3 regions of the Agrobacterium sp. 22-223-1 genome follow, and region 3 is predicted to be linked to each of the others. Evidence: predicted binding sites of a transcription regulator. Region 3 holds the regulator's gene; each other region holds the start of a gene.
What was found. The regulator PhoB, encoded in region 3, activates phosphate uptake and scavenging genes when phosphate is short. The targets are predictions, from matches to a motif close to TGTCATNNANCTGTCAT.
Positions count from the first base shown of each region.

Region 1: a site for PhoB is predicted at 2,853-2,869, ahead of ACQZ60_RS05890 (bifunctional 2',3'-cyclic-nucleotide 2'-phosphodiesterase/3'-nucleotidase). Genes of this name have one in related genera too.
Region 2: a site for PhoB is predicted at 2,423-2,439, ahead of ACQZ60_RS16425 (DUF47 domain-containing protein). Genes of this name have one in related genera too.

Region 1 is NZ_JBNWCN010000001.1:1,191,901-1,198,895, forward strand. Features, by position in the region: gene ACQZ60_RS05885 (DUF2087 domain-containing protein) at 198-740, shown strand; gene ACQZ60_RS05890 (bifunctional 2',3'-cyclic-nucleotide 2'-phosphodiesterase/3'-nucleotidase) at 785-2,773, opposite strand; gene ACQZ60_RS05895 (PilZ domain-containing protein) at 2,981-3,316, opposite strand; gene ACQZ60_RS05900 (DUF1203 domain-containing protein) at 3,414-3,881, opposite strand; gene ACQZ60_RS05905 (DUF4344 domain-containing metallopeptidase) at 4,046-4,933, shown strand; partial or broken gene ACQZ60_RS05910 (DNA-binding protein) at 4,988-5,101, shown strand; gene sseA (3-mercaptopyruvate sulfurtransferase) at 5,265-6,686, opposite strand; gene ACQZ60_RS05920 (alanyl-tRNA editing protein) at 6,703-6,995, opposite strand, start outside.
Region 2 is NZ_JBNWCN010000003.1:221,695-228,689, reverse strand. Features, by position in the region: gene ACQZ60_RS16435 (efflux RND transporter permease subunit) at 1-1,589, shown strand, start outside; gene ACQZ60_RS16430 (NUDIX hydrolase) at 1,828-2,370, opposite strand; gene ACQZ60_RS16425 (DUF47 domain-containing protein) at 2,484-3,128, shown strand; gene ACQZ60_RS16420 (inorganic phosphate transporter) at 3,128-4,132, shown strand; gene ku (non-homologous end joining protein Ku) at 4,222-5,013, shown strand; gene ligD (DNA ligase D) at 5,026-6,995, opposite strand, start outside.
Region 3 is NZ_JBNWCN010000001.1:361,869-368,863, reverse strand. Features, by position in the region: gene argF (ornithine carbamoyltransferase) at 1-22, opposite strand, end outside; gene ACQZ60_RS01820 (aspartate aminotransferase family protein) at 80-1,279, opposite strand; gene ACQZ60_RS01815 (GcrA family cell cycle regulator) at 1,711-2,244, shown strand; gene phoB (phosphate regulon transcriptional regulator PhoB) at 2,627-3,310, opposite strand; gene phoU (phosphate signaling complex protein PhoU) at 3,341-4,066, opposite strand; gene pstB (phosphate ABC transporter ATP-binding protein PstB) at 4,163-4,978, opposite strand; gene pstA (phosphate ABC transporter permease PstA) at 4,993-6,315, opposite strand; gene pstC (phosphate ABC transporter permease subunit PstC) at 6,312-6,995, opposite strand, start outside.

The DNA.
Region 1 (6,995 bases), 830 kb from region 3:
CGCTATGCCAGCAAGGCCAATTGACGTGGGCGGGTCGCCTGCCTATACCTAAATCACGGTCAGCAGTTCACCGAGGCATCGCCGTCCCGCAAGGGAAGCTAAACCTGCATTTTTAAAGTTTGACAGCACTTATCCCGTGCCATGTCGGAAGCCGGCGATCAGCGACACCTTTTCGGAATGGCACTTGAGGGTAAGTCATGCCACGTTCGATCCTTTCCATTGATATCGCCGACCTCTCGACTTTCGCCAAATCCGTCCGCGAACAGATCGGCAGGCTGGACCGAAAGCCAAGCCATGTGGAGATGCTCAATCTTCTGAGCCGGGCTGCCGGGTTCCGAAATTTCCAGCACTTGCGAGCCTCGCGCGAGCCATCCGATGACAGCGGACCATCCCGGCCTGAGATGCTGCCGGCAGCTAATGAGGGCAGGGTGCTGAAGACCGTTCGTGTCTTCGACGCCGCAGGCCGGCTGATGCAATGGCCGGCCCGCCGCTCCCAGCAGGAACTGTGCCTCTGGTATCTATGGGCAAAAATTCCCGCCGGGCGGAGCTTTTCCGAGCGCGAATTCAGCAGCTTTCTGGATAGTCTGCACCTGTTCGGGGATGCGGCCATGCTGAGGCGCGATATGGTCGGCCTCAAGCTCATCCGCCGTAACCGTGACGGCAGCGATTATCGGCGCATCGAGCAGAAACCGCCATTGGAACTGCCGCTTCTGCTGCGAGCGCTCGGTGGGCGCGAATAGGGAAATGCCCTCCCGACGACAAGTCGGCGGGAGGGCCTCTATCGTTAAAGAACCAGACGGAACTTCGCGAAACCTTCCGCGCCGTCGCCGGCATCCTCGATCTTTGCGCCCTTGATATCGGCCGCGTAGTGGCGGCCCTTGGGGCCGGTCTCGAAGATCGCCGTGGTATTGGCCACCGGCGCGAAGGACCAGTTGGCATCCGCAGACGGGTTGATGGTGCCCTGATCGATGATATAGCGCACGATCACGTCGCGGTTGGTATCGGGGGCGACGAAGATCACCTTGTCGCCTGCGATATCGGGGAATTTGCCGCCACCGCTGGCCCGGTAATTATTGGTCGCCACCACGAATTTCTGTTCGGGATCGATCGGCTTGCCTTCAAATTGCAGGTTGACGATGCGGTTGCTGTCCGGGTTGACGGCCTTGCCGTCCTTGTCGAATTTCGCCGGTTTGGAAATGTCGATCTGATAGGTGACACCGTCGATGACATCGAAATTATAGGACGGGAAGTCCGCATTCAGCAGCGGCGCATCCTTTGCGCCGGCCTCGACCGTATTGAACATGCCCGCCGACATTTCCAGCCAGTTCTTCACCTGCGCGCCGTTGATCAGCACCGCCTGCACCGTGTTGGGGTAGAGGTAAAGATCGGCGACATTCTTGATGGCGATGTCACCGGCGGGGACATCGGTATAATAATCCGCACCGCCGCGGCCGCCGGACTTGAAGGGGGCTGCTGCCGAAAGCACGGGCAGATCCTTATATTGCCCTTCCTTCAGCATGTCCTTGATGTACCAGGTCTGGGCATTGGAGACGATCTGCACGGAAGGGTCGTCGGCCACCAGCGCGAAATAGGAATAGAGCGGTGCGGAGGTCTTGCCGACGGGACGGCGCACATAGGCAAGGGCAGCCTCGTGATCGGTCTTGGCGGCGGCGAGGACTTCCGCCTTGTCGGTGAAATCGGCGACGACCTTGCGGTTTTCGTCGCGGTGGTAGATCGGCCGGGCTTCGGAGGTGAAGTCGACGATCTTCCAGCTCTTGCCGTCCTTTTCGAGCAGCAGGTCGATGAGGCCCATATGCGAGCCCCAGAAACCGGCCATTACCGCCGGCTTGCCCATCAGCGTGCCCTTGACGGCATCTGCACCCTCGATGCCGTCCCAGGTCTTCGGACCGGGGAAGACCAGATGCTGGTGGCCGGTGAATATCGCGTCGATGCCTTCGACACCCGCCAGATAAAGCGAGGCGTTTTCCATGCGCTCGGTCTGGCCCTTGCCGTCGATACCGGAATGGGAAAGGGCGATGACGATATCCGCCCCTTCCTCCTTCATGACCGGAACCCAGGCTTTCGCCGCCTCGACAATATCGCGCGTCTGCGCCTTGCCCTCGAGGTTCTTGGAATCCCACATCATGATCTGCGGCGGCACGAAGCCGATGATGCCGACCTTGACCGGGCTCGTCACGCCGCCGCCGTCGCGGATCTGCTTTTCCAGAATGACATAGGGCTTGAAGAACAGTTCGTCGTTCTTCGGATCGGAAGCAAGCTGACCCTTGGTGAGATTGGCGCAGACGTAAGGGAAACCCGCACCCGCCAACGTGTTCGACATATAGTCGAGACCGTAATTGAATTCGTGGTTGCCGAGCGTGCCGCAATCGTAACCCAGCACGTTCATGGCGTTGATCACGGGGTGCTTGTCGCCGGCCTTCATGCCGCGCTCATAGGCGATATAGTCGCCGAGCGGGTTGCCCTGCAGGAAGTCGCCATTGTCCACCAGCATTGAGTTTCCGGCTTCGGCGCGGATGGTGTCTATGATCGAGGCGGTGCGCGCCAGTCCCATCGTGTCGTTCGGCTTGTCGGCGTAATAATCATAGGGAAAGACGTGAACATGGATATCGGTCGTTTCCATGATGCGCAGATGCGCCTGGTTGGCCGCCGCACGCGCAGCAAAAGGGTGCAGCATCACCAGCGCCGAGGAGGCTGCAATGCCGCCCAGAAGCGAACGCCGGGTAATGGGATGGAGAGCGAGAAGCGACGACATGGGAACTCCTTCGGATGAAGCTTGCTCTGTCTTGAAAAATGACAGGGTAGAAGCAATCGCAGAGGAGTCCATCACCAAAATGACAGGCCCGTGACAGATGGGCCGGTTTTCAACCGTTTGATAAATTTTTTATCACGGGAGTGCGGCGCAGGTGTCGCCGCACCGGAGAATGCGCATCGTTTGCTCTGCGCATTGCTGTGCCCTGGATCAGCGGGCGAGGGTCGGCTTCACCTCTTCGTGGAAGAAGCGGAAATAGGAGGAGAGCTGCGCCAGCGTGTTGGTGGAAAGCTTGAGCTGCAGGCCGAGGCGGTTCATGTGCTGCCATTGCACGACGCCCTCGATGAAGCCCAGATCCTCACTCTGCACCTTGACCCGGCTGCCCTTGGCGGCGGCGAAAGGTCCGTCCAGCTCGAGCGCCATTCCGGTGGCGGAAAGATCGACCACACGCCCTCTGGTCGACTGGCTGAAATAATGCACGGTCGCAAAAATCCTGGTCTTGCTGCGGGGCGCGGTCCGTGTCGCCATATTGAGGTTGTTTGTCATTTTGCTGCTCAAATCAATTGTTTCCGATACCTGCATCATGGCGCGGAAAGCTTGAGAGCCGTTTAGTTCTTCTCTTAAAATTGCATGTAATTGCCGATTATGCTGTGTCGATACGGCACTGATAGCAATTATTGCGGGCGGAGCGCACATGCACATAAGCGACATCCGCGCGCTCAAGAAGGTGTCGCGCGCGAGAAACGATCTCGCCTGTCGCCGTCACCGCGCCGGTGCCGTAGACGATGCGGTCATCGGCTCCATAACCGCGCACGATATAATCGGGGCTGTCCAGCATCGGCGGAATGGCCTGCGTCTGCGGATAGCGCTCACAGGCGTCGGCATGCAGAAACACCGGGCCCGTTTCCGCATAGGGCTGCAACGAGGGAAAGGGCCGGTAGGCGAGGATCAGCATCCCTTCGCCTTCCCCGATCTGGGAAAGGCAGTGGCGGCAGGGCATGCCGCCGGGAGAAACGGCTTTCTCCGGCGGATTGCCATAGGCGTCGGCGGCTCCCGCCCGGTAGGCTTCGGCTTCCTTAGCCGGCATTGCAGTGAAAACGAGATCGGTCATGGCGGAGACCTCCTTGGTTGGGATCGGCGTTGCTTCTTTGCAGCTATGGTCCCGAAACGGATCACTATCCACCCGATTCTTGACAGGCGATGCAACCAGCCCATTGCGTGACTCGTTAGCTTCGGGAATCAGTGACGCTCCTCGTTCCCGGAAGGTCTGATTTTATGTTACGTCGTTTTCTGGCCGCCGTTCCGCTGGCTTTCGTTTCGTTGACGGCTCCGCTTGAGGCCGAGGCGCAGGTCGTCTCCGGTCTCGATGGCCTGTCCGACGAACAGCTTCAGCAGGCGGTCAATTTCGTCATCGGCAATGCGATCTTCTCGCTATATCACGAGGGCGCGCGCATGCTGATTTCGGATTTCGGAACGGCGGACACGGCAAGTGTGCAGGCGCCGGCCGATCAACTGGCTGGCACGCTCATCCTCCAGGCCAACGAGGAATGGCTCGACACCGCGCTCGTCAATGCCACGGACAGCTGGTATCTGGCGCGTGAGGCGGAGACCTTGCCTGAGCACGAAGCCCCGGTCTTCTCTGCGCTGGTGCCCGACAGGAGCCGCGATCGCAACATGGCCTGCCTGATGGTCGGCCGTGACAAGGACGGTTATGGCGATCTGGCCGCCATGATGGGGCTCAACAATGCCGAATTCGACAAATGCGCCGCCGCCTATCCGGGCGTTGCTTCGGCCTGGGAGAGTTTTCTCGCGCCCCACCGCAGCCAGACGCCTTCCAGATTTTCCGTCAGCTACGTGCCGCCGCGCGACCCGGACCTTGAGCCCTACGCCATCATGATCAAGGAATCGAAGGTTCTCGATCTCATCAGCCGCAGTTTCAGCAGCTATGGCCTGAAGGGGGACGTCAAGTTGACGGCCAAGTCCTGCGGCCGTCCCGATGTCTACTGGTCGGCGGAAAAGCGCGAGATCACCTATTGCTATGAACTCGGCAAGTTCCAGGCGGAACTGATTGCCGATCACCTGCTGAACACCGTCACGGAAGACAAGGGCGCTGCCGGCGGGCAAATCCCGACCGCCGCCGCTAATCTGGAACGGGAAATCTGAGGCCGGATTGCCGGACGCTGGCAATCTGGCTTCCCGATATGGGAGGAGAGTGCCATGCCGAAGGTTGTCGTTCGCAATTTCGCCATCTCGCTTGACGGATACGGCGCGGGGCCAGACCAGAGCCTGCAGAACCCGCTGGGTGTAAACGGCGAAGAGCTGCACCAATGGCTTGTCACAGGAATCTAGCCGACGCGCGTCTGCGCGGCGAGAGAGTCCTTTTCAGCCCAAGGATTTGGGCTGACTGGATTCCTGTGACGAGCACAGGAATGAGGGGGTGGGGACCAGACACTCCTTATCGGAGAATGGCACGCGTTGCTCTCAATGGCGCTACTCAGTTGCGCAGCGATATCTCCAGAAGCTCTGTATCGGCAAGCGGCTCTACCCAGGCCTCATAGGTGCCGACGGGCGAAAAGCCCATCATCTGGTAAAGCTGCAGCGCGCGCGGATGGTCGAGCGTGTTGGTGGTCACCGTCACCCGTTGCGGATTGTCCTGCCAGGCGGCGTAAAGCGCCTGCAACAGGAACCATTTGCCGACGCCTGCGCCGATCGCCTCTTCGAGCAGCCCGAAATAGGAAAGCTCGGTCACCTCGTCGCTCGCCTTGTTCAGTTCGAAGAAACCGGCGGGCGCACCGTTCATATAGAGAACCGTAACGCTGTTTTTCGGATCGCGCAGAATGGCGGAAAGCTCCGCATCGCTCATGCGCATGCGCTTCTGCCAGTGCCAGCGTTTCCCCACCCGCCAGTAAAGATAGCGGTAGAAATGCAGGGGAATATTGTTGACCCGCATCAGCGCCGTCTGGATGTTCACGGGGATCGGCAGGCTGACCTTCGGCGGCGCCGTCATTTCCAGCTGCGTCACATGCGCCTTCAGCGGTCCGTGCGACAATGTGGGGATTGCATCCGCCGGACCGGTAACCACCGGCGTATCCTGCAATCCGCCCCATTCCGACCATGAGCCGTCGTAAAGCGAATTATCCTTGTGACCGAGCGATTCCAGCGCCAGCGTAATGACGGCGGCGGTGACGCCCGAACCGCAACTGGTGACGACGGGCTTCGAAAGATCGATACCGGCATCGGTCACCATCTTGCGGATGGCGGTGAGGTCCTTGAAGTGGCCGTTTTCGGAAAAGGCTGTCGCGGGCAGACTGCGCGCGCCGGGCATGTGGCCGGAACGCATGCCGGCACGCGGTTCGGCCTCGTCGCCGGTAAAGCGTCCGGCGCCACGGGCGTCGGCAATCTGCTTTTCACCGCTGTCGACGATGCCGCGCATGGCGCCAAGCGAGGTTACGCGCTTCTCGTTGAAGTCAGGCGTAAAGGTTGCCGGCTCGATTTCCGGCGTACCCGCCTCAAGCGGCCGGCCTTCGCGCTTCCAGCCGTCGAGACCACCATCCAGCACATAGGCCTTGCGCACGCCCATCACCCGGAGCATCCACCACACGCGCGGCGCGGAAAAGAAACCGGGACCATCGTAAACCACGATCGTATCGGTGTCGCTGAGGCCAAGCGCGCCAGCCTGTTCCGCGAAGAATTCCGGCGAGGGCAGGGAATGCGGCAGGCCGGTGGTATGATCGGCGATTTTGTCCTGATCGAAAAATACCGCGCCGGGCAAATGGCCGGCTGCGAATTCTTCCGCACCGTTGCGCTTGTGCGCCGGCAGATACCAGGAGGCATCAACGACACGAAACCCGGCCGTGCCGAGCTGCTTTTCCACCCAGTCCGCCGAAACGACGAAACGGCTCTTATCCGTGCTCACGATGTTTCTCCCAATCTCAGGCAACAGCTTCAGGCGCGCCGAAACGAATGCGGAACCGCCTGTTCTCCTTGCCCTTCTTTTCTATCTTGGCAATGTGAATATCGCCCACTTCCTGCGTTTCGGAAACATGGGTGCCGCCGCAGGGCTGGCTGTCGATGCTGGAATTTTCGCCGATGCAGACGAGGCTGACCCGGCCAAGGCCCATTGGCGGGCGCACATTCTTGGATTTGACGATGCCCGGATTGGCCTGCAATTCCTCGTCGGTGATCCATTGAAGGAAGACCGGATGGTTGGCTTTTACCAGCTCCA
Region 2 (6,995 bases), on a different contig from region 3:
GCCGTGCAATCGGCTGGACCCTGCGGCATCGGCTCGTCACCCTGCTTGTCACGTCGGGCATCTTTATCGGCAGCCTGTTCATGGTGCCGCTGGTCGGCACGGAATTCGTTCCGAATGCCGATGAGGGCCGCTTTCAGGTCAATATTACCGCGCCGGTCGGCTCTTCGCTGGACTATACGACAACGAAGGTGCGGCAGGTCGAAAAGGCGCTGAAGGAATTTCCGGAAGTCGAGACGCTCTATTCCACCGTCAATACCGGCGGCGCCGCCGGAAAACATCGCGCCGCCATATTGGTGGGGCTGGTGCCGCTCGATATGCGGAGCCGAACCCCGCTCTCCCTTGCCGAACCGGTTCGCAAACGCCTGTCAGCCATACCCGGCATAGAGGTCACGATCCTGCAGAATGGCCTTGGCGGCGGCGAAAGCCCGGTGCAGCTCAGCATCCTCGGCGACGACCGGGCGGTCCTCGAAAAAATCGCCACCGGTCTGGTCGAAGACATGAAGAAAATCCCCGGACTCGTGGATGTGACCTCCAGCGCCAAGGATGTGACTTCCATTCTTTCGGTCCGCCTGAAGCCTGCGGCGGCGAGCGATCTCGGCATTGCCCGCTCCGATCTTGCCGCAGCGCTTTCCCCCCTCATCGGCGGCGAGGATGTGTCGAAATGGACGGATGCGGACGGCAACAGCTACGATATCGTCATCCGCCTGCCCGTCGAGCGGCGGTCCGATGCTGCAGGTCTCGGTGAATTGATGATCGCAACCGGCCGCACGGCCGCGAACGGCGCGCCGCTGATGGTGCGTCTCGATCAGGTCGCCGATATCGGCATCATGCCGGCCCCCGCCGAAATCCGCCGTATCGACAATCGCCGCGAAATACTGGTTTCGGCCAATATCGCCGGCCGCACGCTTGGCGAGGTGACGGAGACGTTGCAGGGCCTGACCGCCGGTCTTGACCTGCCGAACGGCTATCGCATCCGCTTCGGCGGTGACGCCGAAACCATGCAGGAGACCATCGGCCACATGGCCACGGCGCTTACCATGGCCGTCATCTTCATCTATATCGTGCTCGCCTCGCAATTCGGCAGTTTCATGCAACCGCTCGCCATCATGGCGTCCCTGCCGCTTTCGCTTGTCGGCGTCCTCATCGGGCTGATGGTGGCCGGCAGCACGATCAACATGTTCTCGCTGATCGGCTTCATCATGCTGATGGGCCTCGTGACCAAAAACGGCATCCTGCTGGTCGATTTCGCCAATCGCGAGCGGCGGCGTGGGCTTTCGCTGAACGAGGCGCTGGAAAATGCCGGCGTCATCCGCTTCCGCCCGATCATCATGACGACGCTTGCGATGATCTTCGGCATGATCCCGCTTGGTCTCGCCGTCGGCGGCGGTGGCGCGCAGCGTGCGCCGATGGCTCATGCGGTGGTTGGCGGCCTCATCAGTTCCACGCTGCTGACCCTGATCGTGGTGCCGACCATCCTGTCCTATATAGACAGCATCGTCAGGCGTTTTGCCCGCCTGTTGCCGAAAGCGCCGGATGAAACGGGGCATTCGAACCATCAGGCGGAACCTTCCCAAAAGCAGCCGGCCTGAAAAGGCCGGTTTTGCATCTATGGGGCTGCCGTCACCTCAGCAGGAGAATGGCGGCTGGCCCCGCCAGAAGCACGGCGAGGACGATGATGGGATGGAGATAACGCAATAAAAAGCGGAGAGCGGAACGACATGGTTTCATGCAACGGCACCTGACGACAATCATCAGGCAAGGTTGGAGAGGGCCCATTGCGGCGGCATTACAGTCCTGGGCACAGGAGCGGATGCCGGACGGGTGCGGTTACGGCCTCTCGCTGCCCTGACGCTTCTTTTTGCCCTTCGGACGAAAATCGACAAGAAGCGACTTCAGTTCGATATCGCGAACGCGCCTTGCCGCCTCATCCGGGCGCACCCATTCCAGCAGGCGTTCACCGCGTTCCTTGAAACTGGTTTCCGCCTCCGTCACCTCTATCTGGAACACATCGACCATGCAGGGAACGACATCGCCATTGTCTAGCATCTTGAGATAGGTATAGCGGCCAACCGCATTCTTTTTCACCCGGCCCCGCACGCCGGCCTCCTCCCACGCCTCGATTGCCGCCGCCTCGTGCGGCTTCTTGCGTTTCATCGGCCAGCCGCGCGGAATGATCCAGCGTCCGCTGGTACGAGACGTGACGAGGAGGATTTCAACATCCTCGCCATTGCCGGTATAACGGAAGCAGAGCGCGGCATATTGCTGCCGGAAAGCGCCTGTGAAGAGCTTTTCCGGAACCGCAGCAAGCTGCTGGAGCAATGTCAGTGCACGAGCCGGGCGGGTTTTCCGGCTTTTCTTGGTGGGTTTCATATCCGTTGATAGTGCTGATTTTCCGGGTTGCATCAATGCCCCGCGTGCATTTATGACAGTTTTATGACAATCACCCCACACAACTAATAAAGCGCCATTGAGGGCCAATTCGCATGATGAGTATTTTTCGCAAGCTGATGCCGCGCGAGGACCGTTTCTTCGACATGTTCAGCAAACATTCCGAAACCGTCATCAAAGCGGCCGAGGCCCTTGACCAACTATTGAGCGGCATCGACGTCGAGAAGAACTGCGACCTCATCGTCGCCCTTGAACACCAGGCGGACGACATCACCCGCGAGGTGCTGCTCGCCGTCAGGCGCAGCTTCATCACCCCCTTCGACCGCGGCGACATCAAGGATCTCATCCAGTCGATGGATGACGCCATCGACATGATGCACAAGACCGTCAAGACCATCCGTCTTTTCGAGCAAACGGAATTCGATCCGCTCATGAAGGAAATGGGGCATGAGATCGTGCGCGCAGCCGGCCTCATCGCGGAAGCCATTCCGCTTCTCAACAAGGTCGGCACGAATGCGCAGCGCCTGTCATCCATCGCCGAAGAGGTGACCCGCGTTGAAGGCCGCTCCGACGAACTTCACGATCTGGGTCTCAAGGACCTCTTCCGCCGCCACGGCGCAAGCGGCAATGCCATGGCCTATATGATCGGCAGCGAGATCTACGGCGAACTCGAAAAGGTCGTCGACCGCTTCGAGGATGTGGCCAACGAGATCAGCGGCATCGTTATCGAGAACGTCTGATGGATGTCGCACTTGCCCTGCCGCTGCTAATCGGCCTTATCGCCATCGCGCTGTTCTTCGATTTTCTGAACGGCCTGCACGATGCCGCCAATTCCATCGCCACCATCGTCTCCACCCGTGTGCTGCGCCCGCAATATGCGGTCGCCTGGGCGGCCTTCTTCAATTTCATCGCCTTCCTGTTCTTCGGCCTGCATGTGGCCGAAACGCTCGGCACCGGCATCATCGATCCGGCCATCGTATCGCCGCAGGTGATCTTCGCGGCGCTGATCGGCGCCATCGTCTGGAACATCGTCACCTGGATTTTCGGCATTCCCTCCAGCTCGTCGCACGCGCTGATCGGCGGGCTCGTCGGTGCGGGATTTGCGAAGGTGGGTTTCAATTCCATCGTCTGGTCGGGCCTGCTGAAGACCGTCGGCGCCATCTTCATGTCGCCAGCCATCGGCTTCTTCCTCGCCCTGCTTCTGGTGCTCACCGTCTCCTGGCTGTTCGTGCGGCAGACGCCCTTTGCCGTGGACCGCACGTTCCGCGTGATGCAGTTCATCTCCGCCTCGCTTTATTCGCTGGGACACGGCGGCAACGACGCGCAGAAGACCATGGGCATCATTGCCGTGCTGCTCTTCAGCCAGGGACATCTGGGCGAGAGCTTCTACGTGCCCTTCTGGGTGGTGATTTCCTGCCAGTCGGCCATGGCGCTCGGCACGCTGTTCGGCGGCTGGCGCATCGTCCATACGATGGGATCGAAGATCACCCGGCTGAACCCGATGCAGGGTTTCTGCGCCGAAACCGGCGGTGCGCTGACGCTGTTCGGTGCAACATGGCTCGGCATTCCGGTCTCCACCACCCACACGATCACCGGCGCCATCGTCGGTGTCGGCGCTGCCCGCCGCGTCTCGGCGGTGCGCTGGGGCCTTGCCGGCAATATCGTCATCGCCTGGATCGTGACCATGCCGGCGGCTGCGCTGATCTCCGCCGCGGTTTACGGGCTGACGTCGCTGTTCGGCTGACGCTCCATCCCTGCCCCGATTTGCCGCTCCTCCCGGAACAAAAGCCACCCCGTGGCTGTTGTTCCGGGGGACCAATGCGGATTGCGGACATGGCACGGCAGGTTTTCTGGAAGGGTTATCTCAAGCTGTCGCTGGTGACGGCCTCCGTCTCGCTGACACCCGCGACGACGGAAGGCAACAAATACACCTTCCACATCCTCAATCGCAAAACCGGCAATCGCGTCGAAAGCCGTTATGTCGACAGCATCACCCACCGACCGGTCGCCGCCAAAAACCAGGTAAAAGGTTTTCCCCGCGCCGAGGACGATTACATTATTCTGGAGGATGACGAGATCGATGCGGTAGCGCTGGAAAGCACCCGCACGATCGATATCAAGACCTTCGTGCCAAAAGGATCGATCGACTGGATCTGGTACGACCGTCCGCATTTTCTGCGCCCGGAAGACAAGATCGGCACCGAAGCCTTCAGCGTCATTCGCGAAGCCATGAAGGTGAACGATGTTTTCGGTATTGCGCGCCTCGTAATCTACCGTCGCGAAAGGGCTGTGCTCCTCGAACCGTCGGGGAAAGGCATCATCCTGTGGACGCTGCATTATGGCGAAGAGGTGCGCGAAAGCATTGACGCGCTGGAGCCGAAGATGAAAATCGACCGGCCGCTGCTGGACGCCATGGAAAAACGCATCGGCAAACAGGTGACGGGTTGGAAACCGGCTTTGGTGCAGGACCCCATTCAGAAGAAGATCAAGTCCCTGCTTAAGACCAAGGGCGACGAGGTCTCCTCCTCGAAAAAGAAAACCGGCACGAAGGCCCGCACCGGCGGCAATGTCATCAACATCATGGATGCCCTGAAGAAAAGCCTTGCTTCCGAAAAGAGAAGCTGAGGCTCGACGCCTTCAGCGGGCCTTTTTCGGAAGCGGCTCGGCAGCGGCAAAAAATCCATCCCAAGGGTCTTTTTTCAGCGCGGAAAGACGCGCGCCGATATTGTTGACGGTGAAATGGGCCGGGCCGATCTCGGCAGTGAGTTCCGACCATTCGAGCGGTGCTGAAATGGCGGCGCCCGGCCGGGCACGTGTCGAATAGGCCGCAACCGCCGTATTGCCCCTGCCATTGCGCAGATAGTCGATAAAAATGCGGCCTTGCCGTTTCGCCTTGGTGGCGACGGAGAGATATTTTTCCGGCTCGGCCTTCGACATATCCGCCGCCATGGCCTTGGCGAAGGCCTTGACCGGAGCCCAGCCCGCCTGCGGCTTCAAGGGTGCGACGACATGCAGGCCCTTGCCGCCGGAGGTCTTGACGAAAGCGGCAAGCCCGGCTTCTTCGAAACGCCGCTTCAGCTCCAGCGCCGCTTCGATCACCTCTTCCCACGCCACATCCTCGCCGGGGTCGATATCCATGGTGATCATGTCCGGCTTTTCCCAATTGGCGGTGGTCGCGCCCCATGGGTGGATTTCGAGCGCGGCGGATTGCACGAGCGCCATCAAGCCATCGAAATCGGTGATGCGGATCAGCGGTTCTCCGCCCTTGTCCTTGGGATCCTTGATTTGCTCGACGGCCTTGTTGATGCCGCGCCAGGCGTGTTTCTGGAAAAATCGCTGCCCCTCTATGCCCTCCGGGCAGCGCAACAATGCCAGCGGCCTGTTAACGACAAAGGGCGCCATGTGCCGCCAGACCTGCGCATAATAGTCGGCAAGCCCCTCCTTCGTCACGCCGTCCTCCGGCCAATAAAGCCGGTCCGGATGGGTGAACTTGATCTTCGATTGCGGCGCCTGGGTATCGGACACGGCCTTCTCCTCGCGTTCGATTTCTGCTGCGGGCTTATCTTCGTGCAACCCCCGGAAGGAGGCGTGACGCAGATTGCCATCTCCAGACCATGCACGAAACTCCACTTCCGCCACCAGTTCCGGCTTGACGAAATGAAGATCGCGGCGGGCAAGCGCGGTGAGTTTCTCACCGAACGGGCTTTCTTTGCGCTCAAGCGGCTTCAGGCGGCCAAGCAGCATCTCCGCCACTTCACCCGTATAACCTGTCCCGACACGGCCGACATGGCGCAGCTTGCCATTTTCATAAACGCCAAGCGCCAGCGATCCGATGGCATGGTCGGATGTGGAAGAGACGGTATACCCCCCGATGACGAATTCCTGTCGCATCGAGCATTTGGATTTTACCCATTCGCCCTTGCGGCCCGAAACATATTTGCTGTTCCTGACTTTGGAAATGACACCCTCGAGGCTGAGCCGACAGGCATGGTCCAGAACAAGCGCGCCGCTTTCCTCAAAATGCTGGCTGTAACGCAGATGGGGGTCACCCGCTGGCAGCAACTTTTCGAGCAGCGCCTTTCGTTCGCTCAATGCCGCACCGCGCAGATCGCTGCCATCGAGATAAAGAAGGTCGAAGGCATAAAATACGAAGCGGTCGCTGCGCCCTTCGCTCAGATCCTGCTGCAAGGCGGAGAAATCGGAGGCCCCGCTGTCGCGTTCGACGACGATTTCGCCATCGATCAACACCGTTTCCACCGGCAGCGCCCTGAGCGCTCCTGTCACGGCCCGGCCGAATTTCTCCGTCCAGTCCAGCCCGCTGCGGGTCAGCAATTGAATCTTGCCCCGATCGACGCGCGCCTGCAGACGATAGCCGTCGAATTTGATTTCATGCAGCCAGCGATCTCCGTTGGGCGGTTTCGGCTTGAGCGTGGCGAGCGCCGGCGGCACGAAAGATGGCATGGCCAGTTTGCGTGCGCCTTTAGGCAGCGCATGCGCCTGTTTCCTGCCGGAGGCAGAAGCCACGGTCTTTTTCGATACCGTTTTGGAGTTCCATGTATCCTTCGGTTTGGCTGCAACTTCCGCGACACTGCGCCCGGTCTTTACGG
Region 3 (6,995 bases):
GAAAATGTTTAGGTGAAGCCATTTCAAACTGTCCCATGCTCGCGAGCCTCGGGGAAGAGGCCCGCCCTTTATTGTTTCCTCAGGCGATTTTTGCCTGTTTCGCTGTCAGGGAAGCGGCGGCCGCTTCCACGCGTGACAGACCCTCGCGGGCCTCTTCCGCCGTGGTGACGAGCGGCGGCAGAAGACGGATGACGTTGTCGCCCGCCGGCACACCCAGCAGATGCTCGGCGCGCATGGCCTGCAACAGCTCGCCCGATGGAACCTTGGCCTTGATGCCGAGAAGCAGGCCTTCGCCACGGATTTCCTCGATAACGTCAGGATAACGATCCTTCAGCGAAGCAAGGCCCTGGCGGAAGACCAGCGCGACATCACGGACCTTTTCCAGAAAGCCCTCGGAGAGGACGACATCGAGCACGGCATTGCCGACAGCCATGGCCAGCGGGTTGCCGCCATAGGTGGTGCCGTGCACGCCCGCCGTCATGCCGGAAGCGGCATCCGCCGTCGCAAGGCAGGCGCCGAGCGGGAAACCGCCGCCGATACCCTTGGCAACCGCCATGATATCCGGTGCAACGCCCGTCTGCTCATAGGCAAAGAGTTTGCCCGTACGGCCAACGCCGGTCTGGACCTCGTCGAAAATCAGCAACATGCCATGCTCGTCGCAGAGCGACCGCAGCAGCTGCAGGAATTCCTTGGCTGGTGCGCGAATGCCGCCCTCACCCTGAATGGGCTCGATCAGAAGCGCGGCCGTCTCGGCCGTGATGGCGGCTTTCAGCGCATCGACGTCACCGAAGGGCACCTGGTCGAAACCTTCGACCTTGGGACCGAAACCTTCGAGATATTTCTGCTGGCCGCCGGCAGCAATCGTCGCCAGCGTGCGGCCATGGAAGGCGCCTTCAAAGGTGATGATACGGAATTTTTCCGGATGCCCCTTGGAATAATGATAACGGCGCGCGGTCTTGATCGCGCATTCAAGCGCTTCCGCGCCGGAATTGGTGAAGAAGACCTTGTCTGCGAATGTCGCTTCCGTCAGGCGCTTTGCGAGCTTTTCCTGGCCCGGCACTTCATAAAGGTTCGAGACGTGCCAGACCTTCTCGGCCTGGGTCTTGATCGCCTCCACGAGGTGCGGATGGGCGTGGCCCAGCGAGTTGACCGCGACGCCGGCTGCAAAATCCAGATATCGTTCGCCGCTTTCCGTGAACAGCCAGACGCCCTCGCCTCGCTCGAAGCGCAGGGGGGCTCTTGCAAACGTATCGAACAATGGCGCGGCGGCTTCGGCCATGGCTGTATCACTCCTTGCGCGGATGCGCTGTCAGACGGTTGTCAATAGGCTTCCGGGGTTATCCCTTGCCTGAAAATCAAAAATGCCGCCTCGCGGCGGCAGGGGCACTATTGTCACTTCGCCTGCCGATGTCAACAAAAGTCCGCGTTTCCCGGGCTTCTCAAGCCCTAGTAGGTAGCGACGGACGAGGCCCAAGGTGTTGCCTTTCAGACTCAACTCGCCAGCAAGTTGGGGAAAACCGGAAAATCGATTCGAGATGATTCCCGCGACTCTTGCCACGGAGTCTGCGTGGCACTAGGTTAATCGCTAATTACTAGACTGCATTGCGGCGGAACTAGTCACCAAAAATCAGGCAGAAACCACGCTCGCGGCACGCCCGCGAGGCGGAGAAGGATTCTGCCGACATTATACGCGACAAGCGGAGAAGCGGCATGAACTGGACAGACGAACGGGTCGAAAAACTCAAGAAATTGTGGTCCGAGGGGCTTAGCGCCAGCCAGATAGCAGCACAGCTGGGCGGTGTCAGCCGCAATGCCGTCATCGGCAAGGTCCATCGCCTCAACCTGCCGGGACGCGTGAAGGCCGGCGGCCCGGTCACGTCGGCGCGTTCCGCGCCCAAGCGCACCGCCGCCCCTGCCCCGCGCGCGACGAATTTCGCGACCCGCGTCAGCGCAGCACCTGCACGCGCCTTGAACCGCTCGAGCGCGGCAACCGCGCTGCACGAGGAGATCGATATCGAGACCGCCGAAGTTCTCGATTACGTTCCCTCCAAAAATGTCGTTACACCGATTTCCCGCCGCCTGACGCTGACGGAACTGACGGAGCGCACCTGCAAGTGGCCGGTCGGCGATCCGCTGAAGGATGATTTCCATTTCTGCGGTTGTGAAGCACTGGAATCTTCGCCCTATTGCAAGTTCCATGCAAAGCTCGCCTACCAGCCGGTAAGCGAGCGTCGCAAGGCTTGAGTGTTGCGGCACGCATTCGACACTCAAAAACTACGGGCCTTCGGGCCCGTTTTTTTATGGCAAAACTCAAGGTGGTTCCGGAATAGAGCGCACGCTGTCTAAGAGGCGCTCCCAATCCCTGTTCTCGCGCATTCTCCGGATGTAAAACCGCGATGCGCCCTTGCGGCAAGTGCTCTGAATTTGTCGGCGACGTGCCGCGCCCTTTCTCCTGTCAGGGTTTCACCGCGCAATCCGGCTTTCAGCAGACCGTCTGTCACCTTCAAAAGAACAAGGATACGCGTTTGCGGAAGGTTCAAAATCGAAAGGCCCGACACCATTCCGGTATCGGGCCTTCTGATTTTTTGGGAGTTTATCCCAAGTGAAACCATCGGTTTCGGTTTTCTCAGGCTTCCATTGAATATCCGGCGCCGCGCACGGTGCGGATGACATCCTGCATATGCGAAAAATTGAGCGCCTTGCGCAGGCGTCCGACATGCACGTCGACGGTGCGCTCATCCACATAGATATCGTGACCCCAGACGCCATCCAGCAATTGCGAGCGGGAAAACACCCGGCCGGGAGAGGTCATCAGGAATTCCAGCAGGCGGAACTCCGTCGGGCCGAGGCGCACTTCGCGGCTCTTGCGGTGAACGCGATGGGTCTCGCGATCCAGTTCGATATCGCCGCATTTCAGCACCGAAGACAAAACCTCGGGGCGGGCGCGGCGCAGCATCGCCTTGACGCGGGCCATGAGTTCCGGTGTCGAGAACGGCTTGACGACATAATCGTCGGCGCCGGTGGCAAGACCGCGAACCCGCTCGCTTTCCTCGCCGCGCGCCGTCAGCATGATGATGGGCAGGCGCTCGGTTTCCGGCCGCATCCTGAGCCGACGGCACAGTTCGATACCGGAAACGCCGGGAAGCATCCAATCCAGGATCAGAAGGTCCGGAATACGTTCCTGCAGCCTGATTTCTGCCTCGTCTCCACGGGGTATCGTGTCGACATCATATCCCTCAGCCTCGAGATTGTAACGAAGCAGGACGCTCAGCGCTTCCTCGTCTTCCACAACTGCAATCTTGGGCACCATATACTAACTCCGCAAGCCGCTGCCTGTCTGTTACTCGGTCACCGAACCGAGGGTGTTGGAACTGTCGTCCTTCGGACGCTCGCCTTCCGGCTGGCTGCCGGTGGTCATGTAATAGATCGTCTCGGCAATATTGGTGGCGTGGTCGCCGATACGCTCGATGTTCTTGGCGCAGAACAGAAGATGCGTGCAGGTGGTGATGTTGCGCGGATCTTCCATCATGTAGGTCAAAAGCTCACGGAAGAGCGACGTGTACATGGCGTCGATTTCCTCGTCGCGCTCGCGAATGGCATTGGCCTTCTCGGCGGAACGCGTGGAATAGACGTCCAGCACTTCCTTGAGCTGTACCAGCGCCAGTTCCGACAGGTGCTCGATGCCACGGGCGAGCTTGCGCGGCACGCCGGTGCCGGCAACCGCGATGACGCGCTTGGCGGTGTTCTTGCCAAGGTCGCCGACGCGCTCAAGGTCAGCTGCAATACGCAGGGTGCCGATGATCTCGCGAAGGTCTGCCGCCATCGGCTGGCGTTTGGCGATGGTGACGATGGCCTTGTCGCCGATCTCGCGCTCGGCGTGGTCGAGGATCGCATCGTCGGAAATGACCTTCTGGGCGAGCGCGGCATCGGAATTGACGAGCGCACGCACGGCGTCGGCGCACATCTGCTCCGCAAGACCGCCCATTTCGGCGATGCGGCGCGTCAGAAACTTCAATTCATCGTCATAAACGGAAACGATGTGCGAATGGGTCGTTGTCTGTGTCATGGTCTAGTCCTCCGGCTTGGCCTGCATGCGCGTACCCGGAAGCGGGCACGGCAGAAGCACCAGTCTTGTTCGGTTTCGATAAAGCGCCGGCCGGGATCAGCCGAAGCGGCCCATGATGTAATCCTGCGTGCGCTGGTCGTCCGGATTGGTGAACATCTTGTCGGTTTCGTTTTCCTCGACAAGATGACCAAGATGGAACATGGCCGTGCGTTGGGAAACACGCGCCGCCTGCTGCATGGAGTGCGTGACGATGACGATGGTGTAATTGGTGCGCAGCTCGTGGATCAATTCTTCGACCTTTGCGGTCGCAATCGGGTCGAGAGCCGAGCAGGGCTCGTCCATCAGGATCACTTCCGGGCTGACGGCAACTGCGCGTGCGATGCACAGACGCTGCTGCTGACCGCCGGAAAGACCGGTGCCGGATTCGTGCAGACGATCCTTGACCTCGTTCCAGAGACCCGCTTTCTGCAGGCTCTGCTCAACGATCTGGTCCATATCCGCCTTGTTGCGGGCGAGACCATGGATGCGCGGACCGTAGGAAATGTTTTCGTAGATCGACTTCGGGAAGGGGTTCGGCTTCTGGAACACCATGCCGACACGGGCGCGCAATTCCACGACGTCAATCGCCTGATCGTAGATATCGTCGGTGTCGAGCGTGATCTTGCCGGTGACCCGGCAACCGTCGATCGTGTCGTTCATACGGTTCAGGGTACGCAGGAAGGTGGATTTGCCGCAGCCGGACGGGCCGATAAGCGCCGTCACTGTATTTTCCCGAACGTTGAGGTTCACGTCGTAAAGCGCGCGCTTTTCGCCGTAATAAACCGAAACGTCCTTGCCGATCATCTTGTATGAGACTTCATTCATTTTCTTGTCCAGCGCCTTTTCAACTGCTGCTTCCGACAACATGTTCATTGCTCAAGCTCCCTCTACCAGCGCCGTTCGAAGCGGCGACGCAACAGGATTGCGCCAACATTCATGACGATGAGGAACAGAAGCAGGATGATGATAGCGCCGGATGTCCTTTCGACAAAGGCGCGCTCGGCTTCGTTCGCCCACATGTAAATCTGCACCGGCAGGGCCGTGGACGGATCCATCGGCGTTGTCGGATAATTCGCAACGAATGCCACCATGCCGATCAAGAGCAGCGGCGCCGTTTCACCCAGCGCGTGGGCGAGGCCGATGATGGTACCGGTCAGAATGCCGGGCATGGCGAGCGGCAGCACATGGTGGAAGATCGTCTGCATCTTGGAAGCGCCGAGACCGAGGGCGGCGGCGCGGATAGACGGCGGCACGGCTTTCAGGGCAGCGCGCGTCGCGATGATGATCGTCGGCAGGGTCATCAGCGTCAGGACGAGGCCGCCGACCAGCGAGGCCGAGCGCGGAAAGCCCATGAAGTTGATGAAGACCGAGAGGCCGAGCAGACCGTAAACGATCGAGGGAACGGCCGCGAGATTGTTGATATTCACCTCAATAAGATCCGTCAGACGGTTCTTCGGGGCGAATTCCTCGAGATAGATGGAGGCCGCGACGCCAATCGGCAATGACAGCACCAGCACGATCAGCATCATGTAGAAGGAGCCGATCAGCGCCACACCCACACCTGCCGCTTCCGGACGGCTCGACGCGCCGTTGACGAAGATGCCGGTATTGAAATGTTTGCCGAGCTGGCCGCTTTCGGCAAGCTGGTTCATCCAGCCGAGCTGCTGGTTCGAGATACGGCGATTGGCCTCATCCGCCGTCAGGTCGACCTGGCCCTTGAAGGCGCTGTCGACATCGCCCGACGCCAGAAGCGTGACGGTGCGCGTGGTGCCGATGACGACGGGATCGGCGACGACGATGTCGCGAAGCTGCGTGCGCACGCTGTCGGAAATCAGGAGATTGACGGCGCGAAGACCGGCGCGGTCAGTCGGTGCAACGCCAAGGACCTTAGCGACCGCATCTCGGGCGATGACGGGATAATTGGCCGTCATCAGCTTTGTGGGATTGGTGGCGCGCTCATTTTTCGGATCGATGATCTGTTCGGAGAACTCGACCGGAACGGTGATCATCGTCTGCTGGAAAGCGGTGTAACCCTTGGAAACCACCGAGAAAAGCAGCAGGAAGAGGAAGATGAGGCCGAAGGAAATCGCTGCCATGCCGTAGGCACGGAAGCGGCGTTCGGCGGCATAGCGGCGCTTGATGCCGATATCACGGCGCGTGGCCTTGTTGACGGCGCTCGCGCCGGCTGCGGGAGAAACGATGTCGGTCATTCATATTGCTCCCGGTATTTGCGCACGATGTAAAGCGCGTAGATATTCAGGCAAAGCGTGATGGCGAAAAGCGTGATGCCGAGTGCAAAGGCAACCAGCGTCTGCGGCGATGTGAATTCAAGGTCGCCGGTGAGCTGGCTGACGATCTTGACCGTCACCGTGGTCATGGGCTCGAAGGGATTGAGCTGCAGGCGGGCAGCAACACCGGCAGCAAGAACCACGATCATGGTTTCGCCGATGGCGCGCGAAGCCGTCATCAGCACGGCGCCGACGATACCCGGAAGAGCGGCCGGAATAATGACCCTCTTGATCGTCTCGGAGCGCGTGGCGCCAAGGCCGAGCGAACCGTCACGCAGCGAGCGCGGCACGGCGGTGATGATGTCATCCGACAGCGACGACACATAGGGGATCAGCATGATGCCCATGACGAAGCCGGCGGTGATGACGCTCTGCGCCTGGATGAAGTTGGCGTAGTTGCCCGTCGCCAGGCCGTTGATCTGCGTGGAAATGTCTCTGAGGAAAGGACCGACCGTCGTGAGCGCGAAGAAGCCGTAGACGATGGTGGGAATGCCGGCGAGCACTTCAAGCAGCGGCTTTGCCATGGAGCGGAAGCGCGGCGAGGCATATTCCGCCATGTAGATCGCCGAGAAGAGACCGACCGGAACCGCAACCAGCATGGC